3 regions of the Paenibacillus sp. N22P23 genome follow, and region 3 is predicted to be linked to each of the others. Evidence: riboswitches for the same ligand, from Rfam matches in the RefSeq annotation. Region 3 holds a riboswitch; each other region holds the start of a gene.

Region 1 (5,809 bases), on a different contig from region 3:
GCTCGAGTGAGAGTGACAAATGCGCGCCTCGCTTGTCGCCGGCAAGACTGTGGATCTCGTCGACGATGACGGTCTCCACCGTTCCGAGCATGTTGCGACCTTTGTCTGAGGTAAGCAGCAGGTAGAGCGACTCCGGCGTCGTTACGAGCACGTCGGGAGGACGCCGCGCCATACGCGCCCGTTCACTAGAGGGCGTATCCCCGGTCCGTACCGCCGAGCGGATGCCCGGCCATGCTTCGGCCGCGTCGCCGCCAGCACCTGCGACCTCGCTCTCGAACCGCTCAATATCATCCATAAACCCGACCAGATGATGCTGAATATCATTGTTGAGTGCTTTAAGCGGCGTAATGTACAGCACGCGTACGCCGGGCACAAGTGCTTTACCCCGTGCAGCGGCAGCCAGCTTACGCTGAGCCAGCCGATTAATGCAAGGCAGCAGTGCAGCCAGTGTCTTGCCGGAGCCGGTCGGCGCAGCTATCAGTGTATGACGGCCTTCCACAATGGCGGCCCATGCTTCCTGCTGGACAGGGGTAGGCTCACCGAACGTATGCCTGAACCAACCGGCCAGCGTCTTATGAAATCCCGCGAGCGCGGGGGATAAGAGTGACATAGTGGAAGCTCCTTTTCTTTGAAATGCTCAGAACGTATAACTTCCGTCTCCTGAGGATGGCGACAGTCGCTGATTTTGACTGTTACGCATTCCAGAAATCCCTTATTTCAGACCAACTAACTCGACTTGAAATTCTAACGAACCACACAAGCCTTATTTCGGCCAACAAACACGATAGAAAAATCTAACGAATCCTACAGGTCTTATTTGGCCGGAGATTGCCCTTTTCCATCCCAATTCACCTAAATAAGACCGCTAGGATTCGTTAGAATCGAAATGTAGCGATTTCCCCTAAAATAAGACCTCCACGATTCGTTAGCGTGCAACCACTGTCGCTGTCCCAGCCCGGGGCAACATTCCGGCGAACAGCAGCTCCACCACTCGGCACCAGCTGTCGCGCCAGCGCCTTTCTCCATCTTCTCGGCACCAGCCAGCCGTCGCGCCAATGCCCATCTCCACCTCTATCATCCTAGTATTCATCATGAGTCAATCGATTCCTCTTTAGACAGTCTACCGCAGGTTCCACTTGCAAAAATCGGTCATTTGTCAGGTTTTACAACATAAACTTAGAAAAAGAATCCATACAGGAGGAATCCGGGATGGCAGGATGGCGGGACAGCATAGAGAATCGGCGAGCAGAGTGGAAAAAGCTTGAGGTTGGTTTAACGGATACGCTGGCGGGACGGCGCGTGCTGCGGGTGACAGGACCGAGAACGCCGCGCCTGACGACGCCGGTGACGAAGGCGGTTCGCCAGGAGGAGCTTGCGGCGGTTGCCGATACTTTCGATGCGGGGCTTGCTTGTTTCTGCCTCGGCGAGCTGCCGGCAGGTGAGCGGCAAAACTTCCTCGAAGCCTGGCATGAGCGGCTTGCCTCAGGCGCAATCGTCGTCATGGCCGACCGCCGCAGCGAGGGCTGTGCGACGCCGATTGAGCTGCATGATCTGTTTGCACCGCTTGGCAGCAAGCTTGATGTCCAAGTTGGCCGGACTTTCTGGTGGGTGCGCTACTTAAGGCGGTAATACCTTCCGATTTCTTCGAATATAACAAAAGAAGCCGCAGGTGCTTGTCCCGAAGGACGAACAGCTGCGGCTTCTTTTGTGCTTTCACAGGCACCTGAGGAAGGTGCAGGTCAATCTTACTCGGAGTCTTCGCCGCCAACCGCTTCGTCAGAAGGCTCGTCTGCGTATTTCTCATACGTTTCCGTACTCATCACGCGGCGCGCTGTAACGTACCGTTTTGAATAGTAGGAATCATTCAAGCCGCTGATGGTTACGCCTTTGCTGCTGGAGGAGTGTGCAAACTTGCCTTCCCCAACATAAATGCCAACATGCGAGATTCCTTTGCCAGTCGTATTAAAGAATACGAGGTCGCCTGGGATCAAATCTGCTTTCGCGATTTTCTTGCCCAGGTGTGCTTGCGAACGGGAAGCATGCGGGATATCCACGCCGAGTTTATTAAACACGTACATGGTAAATCCGGAGCAGTCAAACCCTTTCGTTGTAGTGCCGGTGTACACATAAGGTGTACCGATCAGATCTGTGATGACCCCATCCATTTTGGATTGCGCGAAAACGCTTCCTGTTTGAAAAAGTAGAAGCATCGCCAGTCCGATCAAAAGTGCAGAAAGCTTTTTCAAAACGGGAAACTCCTTCCAGTGCCTACGAGGTTAGCTGTGGGGTTCGGTTGAAGGCTCCCTATGATCACCTCTGGCATTCCGCGAATGGCATTGTGCGGATGTCGGGATCAATTCACCCAAGATGGTTCCCCCGTTTCCCGTGATGGGAATTCGGCAAAATTTTCATTTCTAGGCATAATTATTCGATCATTTTCTTCCTTCTCCTTCCTAGTTCACAACTTGTTCACAAATTAAAATTATTAGAATGCAACCTTTTATCTCTCATTTTCGTATAGCAGCCGCTAGTTTGAGCTGTTTTGAGTGCTCGCTCGCACCCGGGACCACCGTGCAAAGCATGTCTCATCTTGAATCTAAGCGCATGTCAAAAAAACCCGCTCTGCCGAGGGGTTTGTCTTTTATATGCCAGTTATTAGTTAAAAAGGAGACCGTCCCACTGTCATCAACATGACATGGTGGGCGGCCTCCTCGCATGGATTAGACTTGTTTCGACTGCCAGGCATCGTACTGGGCGGCTACCGTCCATACCTTCATAATGGTTCGGATCAACTGGTAGCCTTGATGCAGGATGAGCGCCAGCAAACCTGCCCAAAGCAGCGATACGGAGGCAATTGTCATGCTGAGCACGGCTCCGATCGCCCACATGAGAATGGAAATACCCGCGAAGGGCAGGAAATTCACGATGCCGCCCCACAAGGACTTGAGGGCACCGGTTCCGGCGACCGCTCCGAACTGCATGGAGAGGAAGAGGAGGTGGATCAGAACCGCCCAGGCGAGCCAAGCGCCCGCCCAAGGCCCCGCCTGCTGCGCAAACTCCAGCAGTGAATTGCTCCCGAGCAGCTTCGTTAACGCCCGCGGCAGCAGCCAAATGGCCGGTAGAAGCGTGAGCGTCGTTTCCACCAAGTAGAGCAGCGCGACGGGTTTCCAAGCAGCTCGAATGCCTTTTAGAAATTTCGTACCATTGTCGTCCGTGACATGATGGAGGGAGTGGAACAGCCCGGCATTCAGGAACGGGGTAATGATGATGCGTCCCGCAAGCAGCCCGCAGAAGAGCCAGACATAGGGGCGGATCAGATCGGTCTTGATGAGCTGGAACTGCGCTTCCGTCATGAAGAGCTGAACGGCTGTACCGCCGCTGCCGATGCTGTCCGGGAACCTTTTTAGCAGCGGCACGGTAATGCCTTCAATGGTTCGATAGAGGAAGAAGCCCCATATCAGCTCATATAGAAACAGCATAATGATAATGTAGAAGTGCTTAACGGTCAGTCGCCAGCCTTGCTTTAGGTGCGTTCTCATTTATCATCACCTCCTAGAAAGTTTTTGCGAGGCAGTATCGTCACCATGCAATGGAAGCAAATATACTCTCAATCAGCTTGGAGACGCCGACACTCCAGCGTGTGCGTTGTTTCTCTGCGAGCTCGGCTTTCATAAAGTTGTTGATATGTTTGTTGTCGAGCACATTGTCGTTGTGTGGATCGACGGCGGCCCACAGCAGTTTGGAAGAATGGACGATTTTATATTGTATGTGGGTTTCTTGGCCATCCCAGACTTTAGGCATCAGCGTACCATCTGCAAAATGAAACACGACCGACACCGGCCCAGAGCTGCCGCCTGTCTTCTTAATGAGTACGACCGATTCGTACTGCGTCTCGTTGCCTTGCTTCACAGGGCGTACATGAATGGAAGCGACCGAGTAATCGGACATGGCATCCCCGTACACGAAATGGCTGAAGTAGTCGTTCCACTTGTTCTTCGTTACGGATTCTACGACGCGCTGGAAGTCGGCGGTGGAAGGATGTTTGAATTTATATTTTTGAAAATAGGTCCGCATAATCTTACGCATCGTCTGGGCTCCGACCTGCTTCTCGATGCCGAAGAGCACAAGCTTCGCGCGCATGTACACATTTTCCGCATAGTGATTGTTGCTGTGATACGACCAAGACAGCTGCTTCAGCGGAGCCGGGTTCGTCATGTAGCTTGCTTCCACCGGCAAATTCGGCTCCACGCCGTATTCGCTTTCCATCACTTTGTCCTCGGCATAGGAGGTGAAGCCTTCGTCGAGCCATGCCTCTTCGAATTCATTGGAGGCGACCATGCCGTACCAATATTGATGGCCGATCTCGTGGACGACCGTTCGCTCCAGATCGTAGCCGGGGTTCTCGTTCTCCGCGGCAAATGCGGTAATGAGTGTCGGATATTCCATCCCGCCAGCACCGTTGCCTCCCTTAGGGGGAACTACGACAGAGAGGGTGGTGTATGGGTAAGCGCCGTACCATTGTGCATATTTGGCGAGCGCGGATTTGGCTGCGTGCATGTAGCGGTCCTTGAATTTGGCGTGCAGCGGATCCAAGTAGAGCTTGATTCGAACGCCCGGAACGCCGTCTGTGGAGAAAGGCTCCTCTGCGTAGACGAAATCCGGTGAGGCAGACCAGCCAAAATCATGCACGTCATCGGCGTAGTATTGGTAGGTTTTGCGTCCGTTGGCTACGATGGAAGGTTTAGTTTGGAAACCGGTTGCCGCTACTTTATAGCTGTCCGGGACGTTGATTTTCACGCTGTAGATGCCAAAATCGCTGTAAAACTCCGAGTTGCCGTGATACTGATGAATGTTCCAACCTTCTGCTGCTCGGCCGCGTGTGCCTGCCGTCTCGTAAACGCACAGCTTCGGAAACCATTGGCCAGCCATAATGAAGTTGCCGGAGTAACCCATCCGCGCAAACACTTCCGGAAGCTTGACCTCAAATTTCATGCGGAGCGTGACGCTCTTGCCAGGGGCGACAGCATGGGGCAGACGCAGCTTGGCCAGCGTTAAATCGTTTGGATTGCTGTCATCGGGCTGCACATAATGCAGGCGCGGGAGAAGGCTGTAGCCTTCCGTCGTCTCGAGTGAAAGCAGGTTCATATAGCCGATGCTGTCCGAAGTCGCTTTATCATTTCGGAGCTGACCGCCGGACTCTTTCATGAAAGTTGTGTCTTTGGAGCGGAAGGCGTTCGGATACAGATGAAAATACATCTCGGACACTTGCTGCCTGCCGGGGTTTGTCCAAGTGACAGACTGCTCCCCGATCAGCATGTGCGTATCCTCCTGAAGTTTCACATCGATGTGGTACTCCGTGACCCGTTTGCTGAGTGAGACCGGCTTTGGCTGCATCACAATATCGGGCTCCGGCGCGGTGGACGGAGCGGCAGGCTTGGGCGCCGTGTCTTTCTTGGCAGGAGCGGAGGCGTATGTATATTGCGAAACCCAGGCATCTCCGAACCCTTGCCTTGCCGTTGCACCCAGAATCACGGCGACGAGGGCAAAGAGTAGAAAACGTTTGGCGTGACGTGGATTCATTGAAAGATTCCCTCCCGTTGACAAGCTTCTAAAGCATGTATATGTTTGCTTTTCCGAGATTATTAGCTAAAATGGAATTAATGTGCGGACAGGCGCGGAAACCGCGCCGGACGTGGAATCGCAGCGTTTTTAGATGGGAGTTGGAACGTAAGATGAGTGAACAAGAGAAAGATCAACAGCCCGTAGAGAAGAAAGAGAAGAAGTCTCTCTCTTTGAACGTGGTGAGCAA
Region 2 (5,809 bases), on a different contig from region 3:
CGTTGCGCTCGACCTCGAACGTGCCGCCAAGACGCGCTGTCAGCTCCTGCAGCTCTTCTATTCGCTCCTCTTCACCCGGCACCGCATCCGTTTGCACGTAATGGACATGCCAATCCGCTTTGAGCCTATGCGCTATTCGGAAGCCGCGGCGAATGAGTCTCTCCGCTTTCTTGTTCACCGTTACCGCCACGAAGATCGATTCATGGCGCCGCCATGGACCGCGAAGCGAACCGTTGCGTTCCCACGATTCCAGACGCTCATCGACATCGTCAGCGATTTCCCGCAAAGCAAGCTCGCGCAGCGCAATCAGGTTACCTGTCTTGAAGAAGCCGCAGAGCGCGTCTTCGACGTCGTCCATTTTATAAATATGACCTTCCCGCATTCGCTGCTGCAGCGTGTCCGGCGCCACATCAATCAGCTCCACCTCTTCGGCAAGCCGCAGCATCATGTCCGGTACCGTCTCATTCACTGCGATCCCCGTAATCTGCTCCACAGCATCCTTCAAGCTTTCCAGATGGTGTACATTCATGGTAGCAATAACGGATATGCCGGCATCCAAAATCTCCTGTACATCCTCATACCGGCGCTTGTTGCGGCTGCCCGGTGCATTGATATGGGCCAGTTCATCGATCAGCACAACCTCCGGATTGCGCTTAATAATCGCATCCACATCCATCTCGGAGTGAACCTTGCCATCACTGTCAATGGACAGACGAGGCACTACCTCCAGTCGTCCGGCCTGATCCTGCGTTTCCGCACGATCATGAGTCTCCATTAGACCGACTACAACGTCGATTTCTTTGCGAAGCAAATCATTGCCCTCGCGAAGCATCATATAGGACTTGCCTGCCCCGGGTGCTGCGCCGACATAGACCTTGAATTTCCCGCGGCGAATCCGCTCGATCTTCTTCTCTACCTCTTGCGCACTTAGCCTCCGGTATGGCTCCGCTGTCATCTTCGGCGTCGCCCGTTTCGTTGGCAGCACTCGCTCTCCCTCATGCTCGGCTCTGTCCGCCATGAAGAAAACGTCGATGTTCCGCATCTGTTTCAGCACGCTGCCCGCGATTGAGCCTTGTGCGATCTCCTGTGCACGCGTCTGCTTGGAATGACCCATGACGATGCGGGTCGCATTGATCAGCATCGCGTATTTGATGAGCGCACGCGGAATCTGCCTTCTGTTATTCACTGAAATTTCTCTGAAGCCGGCATCCACCTTCTCAGTCAGCTTCAGAATGGAACGTTTGAAATCATCTCTTTCCTTCGTAGGCTCCTGGCTGGAATCGACGAAGACCACAACCTCCAGGTCGCCGCTTAGCCGCTTGGCGATTTGCTGACCGCGCCGAATATAGATCGAACCATTCCAGTGATACTGCGCCGCAACCAAAATCCGTTCCGTAGCGCCCGACGGCCCGATGAAGCCCTGCTCCTCGCGGTATTTCTCAAGCGACTCGTTCACGCCTTCGGCCATCAGTCGAAGCGCAATTTCTCTGAGCTTGCCGAGGTTCCCGCGCTTGAGCAGCCCGGGATCTTTAATATTGTTTAAACGCCCTTCATTTAGGCGTGTCAGAATCGTTTCCGGCGATGCATCGATAAGCCTTACCTCATCCGCCAATTCCAGCAGATCCGCGGACACCGTACATTCCGCTGTAATGCCTGTCAGCTTCTGTGCAAGCTCGGTTACCCCTTCGAGTTCGTATACATTCACGGTTGTGATGATACTGATACCGTGACTCAGAAGAAATTGAATGTCCTCCAGACGAGTCGGGAATTTCGCATCCGGACGGTTCTCGTGGGCCAGCCCGTCAACAAGCAGCACCTCCGGATTCCGTTCCAGAATGACATCCAAGTTAAGATCCTTCTTCTCCACGTCCCCCTTGTACCAATGAATGCTCGGGATCCGCTCCAAATCAGCAAGCTGCTCCACCGTTTCCGGCCGGCGCATCGTCGACACGGCGCAGACGACAACCTCAATGCCCTGCTGCTTCAGCGCTTGGCCTTCACGCAGCATATGATAGGTTTTGCCTGAGCCGCTCACGGCACCAACATAAATTTTAAGACGGCCGCGATGAATTTTGGAGATGGATAAGAGCAATTCTTCCGGGGTTTTGCGGCGGTAACCAGCCATGACAACTTCGCCTTCCTTTCTACACCTATAAACTTACATATTCTTCGCAAACTTATTCTTTTTTGTGTCCATTCCTAAACAGCACAAAAAAGAAGCCTGCAGGGATTGCCTCTTTAACACAGAGGAACGCCTCTCGCGGCTTCTAGGCACAAGTTATAATTAAAGTGTCTATATGCACGAACGAACAATCGTTGCCTCTCTAGTACGCTTTCGAGGTTAGCTGACGGATTCGGGCGTGAGAGTCGCCCTACTTAAAGCGTTGACCGAAACGGTCTGTTCTTCAAGATTCACCCCAGATGAGTGGTTCCCCCGATTTCTATTCAGAAATTCAGCGCTATTGCAGAAGATTAAGCATGAATCGTATGTTACGCCTGCGCATGTCTTTTGTAAAGGAAGGCCGCAAACGGTTTCGTTCTCATTTCCAGCCAACTATCGCGAATATAACGCTTACAATCGATTCGATCGCAAGCAGCCTCACTCTACCTCACTAATTTGCCGTTTCTCACAAATAAGGCGAAATAGAACGGACTGCTTCTTCTTATTTAGTTATAACCGAAGCCCATTTCAATTAACCGCAATAATAGACCGATCAAGAAACCGCAAACGGCACCATTGACCCGAATCCATTGCAGGTCCTGACCCACTTTATCTTCTATTAACTCCACCAGCTGATCATTGTCGAGTCGATCGAGGTTCTCCTTCACGAATGAACCGATCTTCGTATGATTGCGTTCAATGAGTCCGGCAACCTGCCCTTTCAGCCACTGCTCGGCATCTTCGACTAATCCGTGGTTCTCCTCCAAGCGATCAAGCAGGCTCTCCAGCATCGGCCAAACCTTGGCAGCGAAATCCTCCGAATGGAGGAACGTTATTCCCTTCTCGCGCAGCGATTCGAACAATCGCGTCATCTCGCCATCCAGATCGAATGAAGCGAGCAGCTCATCGCGCAGCGCATTCAGCTGTCCGGTTTCGGACAAACGCGAAATCAACATCTCCAGCCCTTGATGCAGATGCTTCATAATAACAGCACGCCGATCTGTGCCTTGAACTTTGAGCTCATGAATCTTCGTTAGGATAAAAGATTGCAGCATCGTGCCCAGTTTATCCTCATCCAGATAGCCGATGAACGCATTGACCGCAAACTGCATCAGACCGCCCAGATTCAGCCCTTTCACGAGCTGCATCGCCGCATTGCCCAGCTCGCGGCGCATCCCCTCCGTGCTTGCCCATTCTTCCGCACGCTCCAGCAGCAAATCGAGCAGACGCTCGTCTACGCCATTCTCCACGGCATTTCGCAAGAAGCCGCGAAGCGCCGCTTCCAGATCAATTCGCTCCACCGCGGTGCGAATTTCCCCCGAGAGAATTGGAACAAGCTTCTCCAGCTCTATCGTACGCAGCGCTCCCTCGAGCAGATGAGGCAAGCGCTCGCTGTGTATCGCTGAATGAGCCGCCTGGCGTAGAGCCGGCAGCAGCTGCTTCGCGAGCTCGATCTGCCGCAGCTTCTCGATCATGCTCTCTTTGGCAAGCAGCCGATCCTCCAGCACCCTCACGATGCCATCCGACATCTTCTTGCGATTGCGCGGCAGCAGCGCCGTGTGCGGAATCGGAATTCTCAGCGGGTGGCGAAATAGCGCCGTAACGGCAAACCAGTCCGCAAGCCCCCCGATGACGCCGGCCTCGAAGCCGACATGCAGCAAGCTAAGCCCCTTGCCGCTGAAAGGTAACGTTGCTGCGAAACCTGCAGCCATGATACCCAGCGATATATTTGCAATATGTTTATTTTTCTTAGATTCGTTCGCCATGTTCTTCCTCCTACTAGTGCTTCTTTACACCATACCACTTCATACGAATCAGTTGCAAAAACAGCCCTAAAAACAACAAAAAAGAGACAAGACCCGAGGTCTGTCTCTCCTCCGCCAAAGCCGCTCCTGCACTCGCTTAGCTCTTCCAGCGCTCCAGCTTATGGATGCCGCGCGTAAAGAACCCCGTCGTAAACTTCGGAAAGCCCATGCTCGCGAGCTTCCCCTTCACATGCTCCTTCATGCCGTTCGCCGTTAGATCAGGTAAAGTGAATTGGCCGTCTACATAACAATGGATGCAATACTTTAGGCTCTTCGCTCCACTGGCCTCCGTACCGTTCTTATCGCCTTTGGCAATGGGCATGCCGCAGCTTTGACAGTTCTTGTAGCTGACACTCACGTTCAGACACTCCCCGAGGGTAATTTTGGATTCATTATATGCTTTTTGCGAAAGCTTGTACATGAAGGACATCGAAATTAAGGTTGAAAAATAAATCGGTCTCCTCTACAATAAGGTAAGGAGATGAAAGTTAAAGCACTTTAACTTTCGAAGAAGCAGTTTACTGCTCCAATTCGCTCCTATATTTTTTTCGGTAAAAGTTTAACCGCTTTAACTTTACTTATGGCAAGAAGAGAATACAAGAGATTGAAGCGAGATAGAGTAGGAGTGACATTAATGACTTATTATTTAGGCATAGACGGCGGCGGCACCAAAACGCACGCCTTGCTCACCGACGAACACGGCAACGTGCTTGGCAAAGGTCTAAGCGGAAACGGCAATCATCAGCTGGATGCTGAAGGCGCCGCTCGCCACTTGGCGGAAGCCGTTTCCGATGCACTCACACAGGCAGGCGTCAAACATGAAGATGTACAGCATGCTTATTTTGGCCTTGCAGGTGCTGATCGTGAAGCCGATTATCGTATTCTGCATCCTATCGTGAGCGCGATCGGCCTGCCCCGCTATTCGATCACTTGCGATACGATGATTGGCCTGCGTGCGGGCACGGACCGCTCCTATGGCATCTCCGTCATTTGCGGTACCGGCACCAACTGCGCCGGTCGCAATAAGGAAGGCGTCCATATCCAATGCGGCGGCTTCGAATATATGCATGGCGATTTCGGTGGAGGCGCATCCTTGAACATTGAGGCATTCCGCACCGTTATCCGCGCCTGGGATGGCCGCGAGAAGCCAACTGCTTTGACGGGCTTGGTGCTCGCTTATCTGGGATACAGCGATGTCGAAACGATGCTGAACGATTTCCTTGATCATGAGAAGAAAGTGCCGGTCGATGTAACGAAGCTGCTATTTGAAGCAGCGGCGCTTGGTGATGAAGCGGCAATCGCTATCCTTCAACATCAAGGGACAGAGCTTGGCAAGTCTGTAGTTGCTGTTGCACGGCGTCTAGGGATGACCGGCGAAACCTTCGATGTCGTGCTTGCAGGCAGTCTGCTGACACGCGGCGACCGCGGTTGGATTCGCGGTCCGATTGAAGAGTTTGTTGCAGCCGTGGCACCATCGGCCACGCTCGTCACCTTGACGGTGGACCCGGTCTTTGGCGCTGTCTGGTCTGCGATGGAAGCAGATGGCTTAACAATAGAGCAGGATGTTTATGACTGCATGCGGGCACTTGGCGAATTCGATGAAATCAACCTATAACGAACGACTTACTAATTAGATGGGATGTGACTAGAATGGCAGACGGATTGAAAGTTGTAGTTATTGGGGGAGGTTCCTCCTATACTCCTGAGCTGGTAGAAGGATTTATTCGATTTCATCATGAGCTTCCGGTACGAGAACTGTGGCTCGTCGATATTGAGGCAGGACTTCATAAGCTAAACATTGTCGGTAATTTAGCAAAACGCATGGTAGAACGCTCCGGCCTTC
Region 3 (5,809 bases):
GGATTTGCCGCCTTGACCGCGGCAATCCATGGCGAACACGGAATAACCAAGCGATACATAAGCAAGTCGCTCCGTCCAATCGCCGGCATGGCCGGTATAACCGTGAAATTGAACAACTGCTGGGTGTGGCGCAGTCGCGTTCCGAGGACGCGCATATTGCGCATGAACACGCGCACCTTTGACGCCGGTAAAGTATAAATCGAAGCATTCCGCCTGTGGCGTTTGGAAAGCGCTAGGAATAAGTTCTACGGCAGCATCTGTCTGGCGCATTTCCGCTAACGCGCGCTCCCAGTATGCATCGAAGTCTGCAGGTTTTGGATTGATTCCTGAATACGTTTTCAATTCATGTAGCGGCATATCAATGGCTGGCATGTTCTATCCCCTTTTCAACTTATTCCCTTACATGTTACGTGTTTGAGACTAACGGTGTAAAGAGGGATCTTTCATGCATGATCAAAGGATGGCAGGGCAAAATGAGAGCGACCGGTTTATGAACGGCTATTCAAGTACATTTTCGCAAGGAGCGGAGGGACGAAGAACATGTTCGGGATGCCTGTAACAAAACGGGTGTTAGTGCTGCTGCTTGCCTGGACCGCATTATTAGGCTCCTCGTCGCAAATGCATGCTGACGATGCCACCTCCTCAGCTGACGGCCTGCCGCATGCCAGTGACTCAAGTCGTCATCTACAGCCTGCAGTCAACCCAGAAGGGCACGGGATTAATACCACTGCCAAGCACGCGGACTCCGTGGCCTTCAACAGTGAGCAGAAACGCAGGAAGAAGAAACGCAGTGCGATGTCATGGGTAACGCTGCAGAAGCAGTTTCCCGGTTCTTTCGTTGTTTGGGGACCACGCGGTGTACGAAGAGTGGCGCTAACCTTCGATGACGTGCCAGATCCGCGCTACACGCCTCAGGTGTTGGAGATTCTCGCTCGTTATAAAGTAAGAGCCACCTTCTTTGTTGTCGGCAACCGAGCAGCCAAACACCCAGCCCTTGTAAGGCGCATGCGTAAAGAAGGCCATATCATCGGCAATCATTCGTATGATCATGCGGTATTCTCACGTATTTCCCGTTATGCCTTCGAGCAGCAAATTTGGCAAACCGATTGGATACTGCGCCCTCTTGCCGGATACAGCCCCAAATTCATACGACCGCCTTACGGTGAAATCACCCCTCAGCAAGTCGATTGGCTGAGGCAGCGAGGCTATATTGTCGTCAATTGGGATGTGGATTCCGTCGATTGGAAAAGTCTAGACAGCAATAGCATTCTCATCAATATCAAACGAACACTGCAGCCCGGTTCGATTATCTTGCAGCATGCCGGCGGAGGCGAAGGTCAGGATTTATCAGGGACAATCGCTGCCCTGCCACGGCTGATTCGACTGCTGCGCAGCAAAGGCTATCAGATTGTAACGCTGCCTGAGCTCCTGAATAAACCTGAGGCTCGCGGTACACGGACAAAGTAAAAACAAAACGGCAGCCCGCCGGGCTGCCGTTTGCATTTGTAACTATTATTCTAGAACGAATACTTTCACGTATTGGAAGCCAAACATGCTGGCTTGCTCTTGTGATTGCGGTACGAAAATATCGATACGATCGCCTTTGATGGCACTGCCTGCATCTGCTGCAATAGCCATCATGCCGCCAGCCGGAAGTCCGCCATGGTCATAGCCTGTAACATAGACCTTGCTGCCAAGCGGGATAACGTTCGGGTCAACTGCAATTGTTCCAAGCTTAAGCGGATTACCGAAGTAGTCTACAGCACCCCATGAGCCGTTCTCAGAAGCGGCTGCTGTATAAGCACTTGCTTTTGCTTGAACAACTTCCGAATAGTTATAATTGCTGCTGCCGATTGTGATGATTTCTTCTTCTCTGTCCACAGAGGTCATTTTCATCGCTTTGCCTACTGCAGCTTTAGACGCTGCTTTTACAGCTTTCGGCGCGGCCTTAGCTTTCGCTTTCGGGGCTGCTTTTGCTTCTGCCTTAGGAGCAGCTTTTGCCTTAGTTGCGGCTTTCGCTTCCGCCTTAGGTGCCGCCTTAGGTGCCGCCTTGGCAGTCGTTGTCTTCTTTACAGCTTTCGAAGCTGGGATAACGATGCTAAGCCCTTCATAGATGTTTTGTGGATCGATCATGGGATTAGCTTTCAGCATCTGCTGAAGTGAAATGCCGAATTGCTTGGAAAGCTCCCAGAACGTGTCGCCATCTTTCGCGCTGTAGGTCGATGCTGCGCTTGCCGTGTGTGTAAGAACAGCAAAGCTAAGCGCTGCAATTATCGCGCTCTTCTTCCATACCTGTTTCATCAAGTTGTATTGCCTCCTTTTGATTTACGGATATCATCCACAAGTGTGCGGATTTATTCCGTCATCGCGATGAAGGACACACAGCTTAATAGCGTGTCATAATCTTCCTTATCGCATGCGGCCTGCGAGGTTAGTTGTCGGATTCGGATTGAGGAGTTCAACCCTACGCTTCGTGAACTAAGCGATTCACCCCAGCGCCAAATGCGCGTTCAGCACTGCATTCCACTTAGGCGGAATGTCAGGCCGGAGGGCAGTGATGCCACTCCCTAAAAGATCCCCCGTACGTTAAGTTTCGGCTCGCGTAATAGAATACCATATCCGGCAAGGCGAATCCTACCGGTAAATACAGGAACAGCCCTCAAAATGACCAATAATTATCCATTTCGCGGAAGAAAGATGCTTACGGTAGTCCCTTTCTCAGGGATGCTCGTAATGTCCATTCGTCCATGGTGGCCTTCGATAATTCGATAACAAATCATAAGTCCAAGACCCGTTCCGCTGTCTTTCGTGGTGAAGAATGGCCCGCCCAGTTTAGGCAGCTGATCCTGCGGAATACCGATCCCCTGATCAATGATTTCGACAATCAGCTCGCTTTGCTGCTGCGCCTTCAAGTCGATCGTAATCATGCCCCCGCTTGGCATAGCCTCGATCGCATTCTTGAGCACATTGACGAACACCTGCTTCAGCTGGTTCTCATCACAGAGCAGCTCCGCTGCAGTCGTATCCGTACGCGAGACGATCTGTACATCGCGCAGAATCGCCTGCGTTTCTAGAAGCGTCAATACGCTTTGAATGATTTTGACCAAGTCATGTTTACGGAACTGATTCGCCTGCGGTTTGGCAAGCGCCATAAACTCCTGCACGATCGAATTAATCCGGTCCAGTTCGACAAGCATAATATCAAAGTATTCATGATACTGGTCAATCTTCGTCTTCAGAAATTTAGAGAAGCCGATCAGCGACGTAAGCGGATTTCGAATTTCGTGTGCGATGCCTGCTGCCATTTGGCCGGCGACAGACAGCTTCTCCGACTGAATCAGCGCTTCCTCTTCCTTCTTTCGCTCACGAATATCGCGAAACACGCTTTGCACGACGGTGCCCCTATTCAAGTAATTGCGAATTCGCGTGCTGGACACCTCGACGTCGATGATCTCGCCGCCTTCTGCAATCAGCTTGCAGTCTAGAAATTCATTGGGCTCATCCGTCTGCATAATCGCTTGAATTCGTGCTGCGGATCGCTCCCAATAATCCGGATGTATGTAACGAAAGCTTCTTTGGCCTGTAATCAAGTCGCTTTCTGAAATGTTCAATAGCTTAAGGCCAGCTTGGTTGGCAAACAAAATATCGTTGCCGTCATGCACAAAAATCGGTTCCGGCAAATATTTGATCAAACGTTGGTAATTGTGCATATCAGACCTGGAATCTACATCGTCAACACCATGATTCATCTTTCCGAGCTTCCTCTTCACGTTCACAGCAAGCGACTTGTTACAATAAACGGCTTTACGCCTCATGTTTCAAACCCTCCGGGTGATGAAGTCTACATTAGGATTTCGCCTCTTATTCTTACAAACCCTGCACGTGAGAAAGTTTTAATGTTGTTTCAAACCGCGAATCATCGTTAGAATGCCTTGCTTGAATATAGGCATCGTCCGCTCAAGCAGCTCATCCGTTGGTTCCGCATGTCCACTGTAAGTGCTGATGAAGCCTTGCAGGTAATAAAACAAGATCCGGCCATTGTTCAATGCAGCCTCTTGTCTCGGTTCCACTGACCCTTCAGAGACGGCAATAAAGAGCACCTGCATAATGTGAGCGAACAGTCTGTTGCGGATAACGTTGACTTCGAGCTCTGGCTGAGGATCATCTACTCGTACCGAGGCGGACATAAACAAGACCGTTTGCAAACTGCCGCTCGTCAGGCTGAATCGAACATATTCGCTGCATACGTCGAGCAGTTTATCCAAGGCTGCCGAATCCGGTTTACCGACTATTAAGTCTAACAGCTTCTGTTCCAGCGTGAGCAGCGAAGGAATCGCAATCTGCTGAAGCAGCTCTTCTTTATTTTTGAAATATAAATAAATGGCGGTATGCGAGCAGCCTGCTGCTTTGGCAATTTCGCGCATCGTCACAGATGAGTAACCCTTCTCTGCGAATAAAGCTGCTGCTGCGGCACGAATCGCTGCTTTCATCTCTTCCGTTAATTGTTTTCTTCTTGTGGTCATAGGACAGCACACCTCATGTTTAGACTCAAGTAATTTGGTAACCATCGGTCACAGAATAACCGACGGTTACAGAATCGTCAACTAGAATGCAAAAAAAGAGCAGCCGATGCTCGGCCGCTCTTATCTTAATTATAAAATATTAGGACGTGAATTCTTGTACCCACTCGCCGTTGTAATAAGCAACGCCGATTTTGTTGAAGTTTTTGCTCAAAATGTTCGCTTTATGGCCCGGGCTGTTCATCCATGCCTGCATCACTTCTGCCGGCGTACGTTGACCCTTCGCGATATTCTCACCTGCATAAGAGTAAGAAACGCCATAAGCACGCATCATATCAAACGGCGAACCGTAAGTTGGCGAATTATGATCAAAGTAATTGTTCGTATACATATCCTTAGCCTTATCCAAAGCGACTTTCGTCAAGAGCGTATCGGATTTCAGTGTACCAAGACCTGCGTTGGCACGTTCTTTGTTAACCAGCGTAACGACTTGAGCGGCAAATGTGCTCTTGTCTGTTGTGCTTGTCCCTGTATTCGTGTTCGACGATCCGTTGTTCGAAGTCCCTGTCGTGCTGCTTACGGGAACCTTAACCGTCATGCCCGGCCAGATGATATTCGGGTTAGCGATGGTTGGATTAGCTGCAATTAGTTTGCTTAGGCTGATCCCGTATTTCGTTGCGATTTTGTACATCGTGTCGCTGCTCGTAACCTTATACGTGACGGAACTGTTCACTGTGGCTGCTTCTGCCTTCTGCAGGGCTGCTCCTCCTCCAACCGCGATCAAACCGGCTGCGAGTACGCTAGCTACACCTATACGAAATGGTTGCATCTTCATGAATATTTCCTCCTTGTTATGGTTATCGTGTGTGCCGACCTTTCGACGCCACCCATGTTAACACGGGGAAACAGCAAAAAACACCTCATAAAATATGGAAACACAACGTTCAGATGCTAAAAATCATCGAAAACAAAGTCCAATTTATCAGCCTTTTTCAAGTTGCAGGCCGCGCATGCGCAGACGCAATTTGCCGGAGAAGAAAGCCCTCCCTTTGACTTCGGCAGTACATGGTCAATCGTATCCCCATAACGGCCGCAATACTTGCAAATATAGTCGTCTCGCTGCAGCACCAGCAGCCGGAAATCCGTTTTCGTATAGAGCTTGTGAATCAAGCCCGGGTTGATAATACCAGCGGCACCTTCCTCCACCATTCGTACCGCCATCTCCGTCGGAATATCTGTAGACCAGCGTTTGCCTGTTTCACGGTGACCGCGCAGCCGAATATGTCCAC

What was found. Region 3 has a riboswitch for cyclic di-AMP ahead of AC506A_RS12030 (3D domain-containing protein). Riboswitches for the same ligand answer to the same signal wherever they lie in the genome.
Region 1: it holds a riboswitch for cyclic di-AMP, as region 3 does, so the genes downstream of both, AC506A_RS24300 (C40 family peptidase) here and AC506A_RS12030 (3D domain-containing protein) in region 3, are expected to answer to the same signal.
Region 2: it holds a riboswitch for cyclic di-AMP, as region 3 does, so the genes downstream of both, AC506A_RS22755 (histidine kinase) here and AC506A_RS12030 (3D domain-containing protein) in region 3, are expected to answer to the same signal.

Annotation. Positions count from the first base shown of each region.
Region 1 is NZ_JBXENT010000008.1:32,689-38,497, reverse strand. It holds gene AC506A_RS24315 (DEAD/DEAH box helicase) at 1-610, opposite strand, end outside; gene AC506A_RS24310 (hypothetical protein) at 926-1,093, opposite strand; gene AC506A_RS24305 (hypothetical protein) at 1,210-1,629, shown strand; gene AC506A_RS24300 (C40 family peptidase) at 1,746-2,246, opposite strand; cyclic di-AMP (ydaO/yuaA leader) riboswitch at 2,251-2,412, opposite strand; gene AC506A_RS24295 (hypothetical protein) at 2,721-3,539, opposite strand; gene AC506A_RS24290 (M1 family aminopeptidase) at 3,580-5,580, opposite strand; gene AC506A_RS24285 (YwhD family protein) at 5,733-5,809, shown strand, end outside.
Region 2 is NZ_JBXENT010000006.1:195,456-201,264, reverse strand. It holds gene AC506A_RS22755 (histidine kinase) at 1-2,125, opposite strand, end outside; cyclic di-AMP (ydaO/yuaA leader) riboswitch at 2,316-2,469, opposite strand; gene AC506A_RS22750 (DUF445 domain-containing protein) at 2,668-3,927, opposite strand; gene AC506A_RS22745 (zinc ribbon domain-containing protein) at 4,064-4,324, opposite strand; gene AC506A_RS22740 (N-acetylglucosamine kinase) at 4,601-5,581, shown strand; gene AC506A_RS22735 (6-phospho-beta-glucosidase) at 5,617-5,809, shown strand, end outside.
Region 3 is NZ_JBXENT010000002.1:267,902-273,710, forward strand. It holds gene AC506A_RS12020 (alpha/beta fold hydrolase) at 1-372, opposite strand, end outside; gene AC506A_RS12025 (polysaccharide deacetylase family protein) at 541-1,467, shown strand; gene AC506A_RS12030 (3D domain-containing protein) at 1,513-2,301, opposite strand; cyclic di-AMP (ydaO/yuaA leader) riboswitch at 2,405-2,609, opposite strand; gene AC506A_RS12035 (ATP-binding protein) at 2,676-3,815, opposite strand; gene AC506A_RS12040 (TetR/AcrR family transcriptional regulator) at 3,894-4,523, opposite strand; gene AC506A_RS12045 (CAP domain-containing protein) at 4,663-5,355, opposite strand; gene AC506A_RS12050 (HNH endonuclease) at 5,472-5,809, opposite strand, start outside.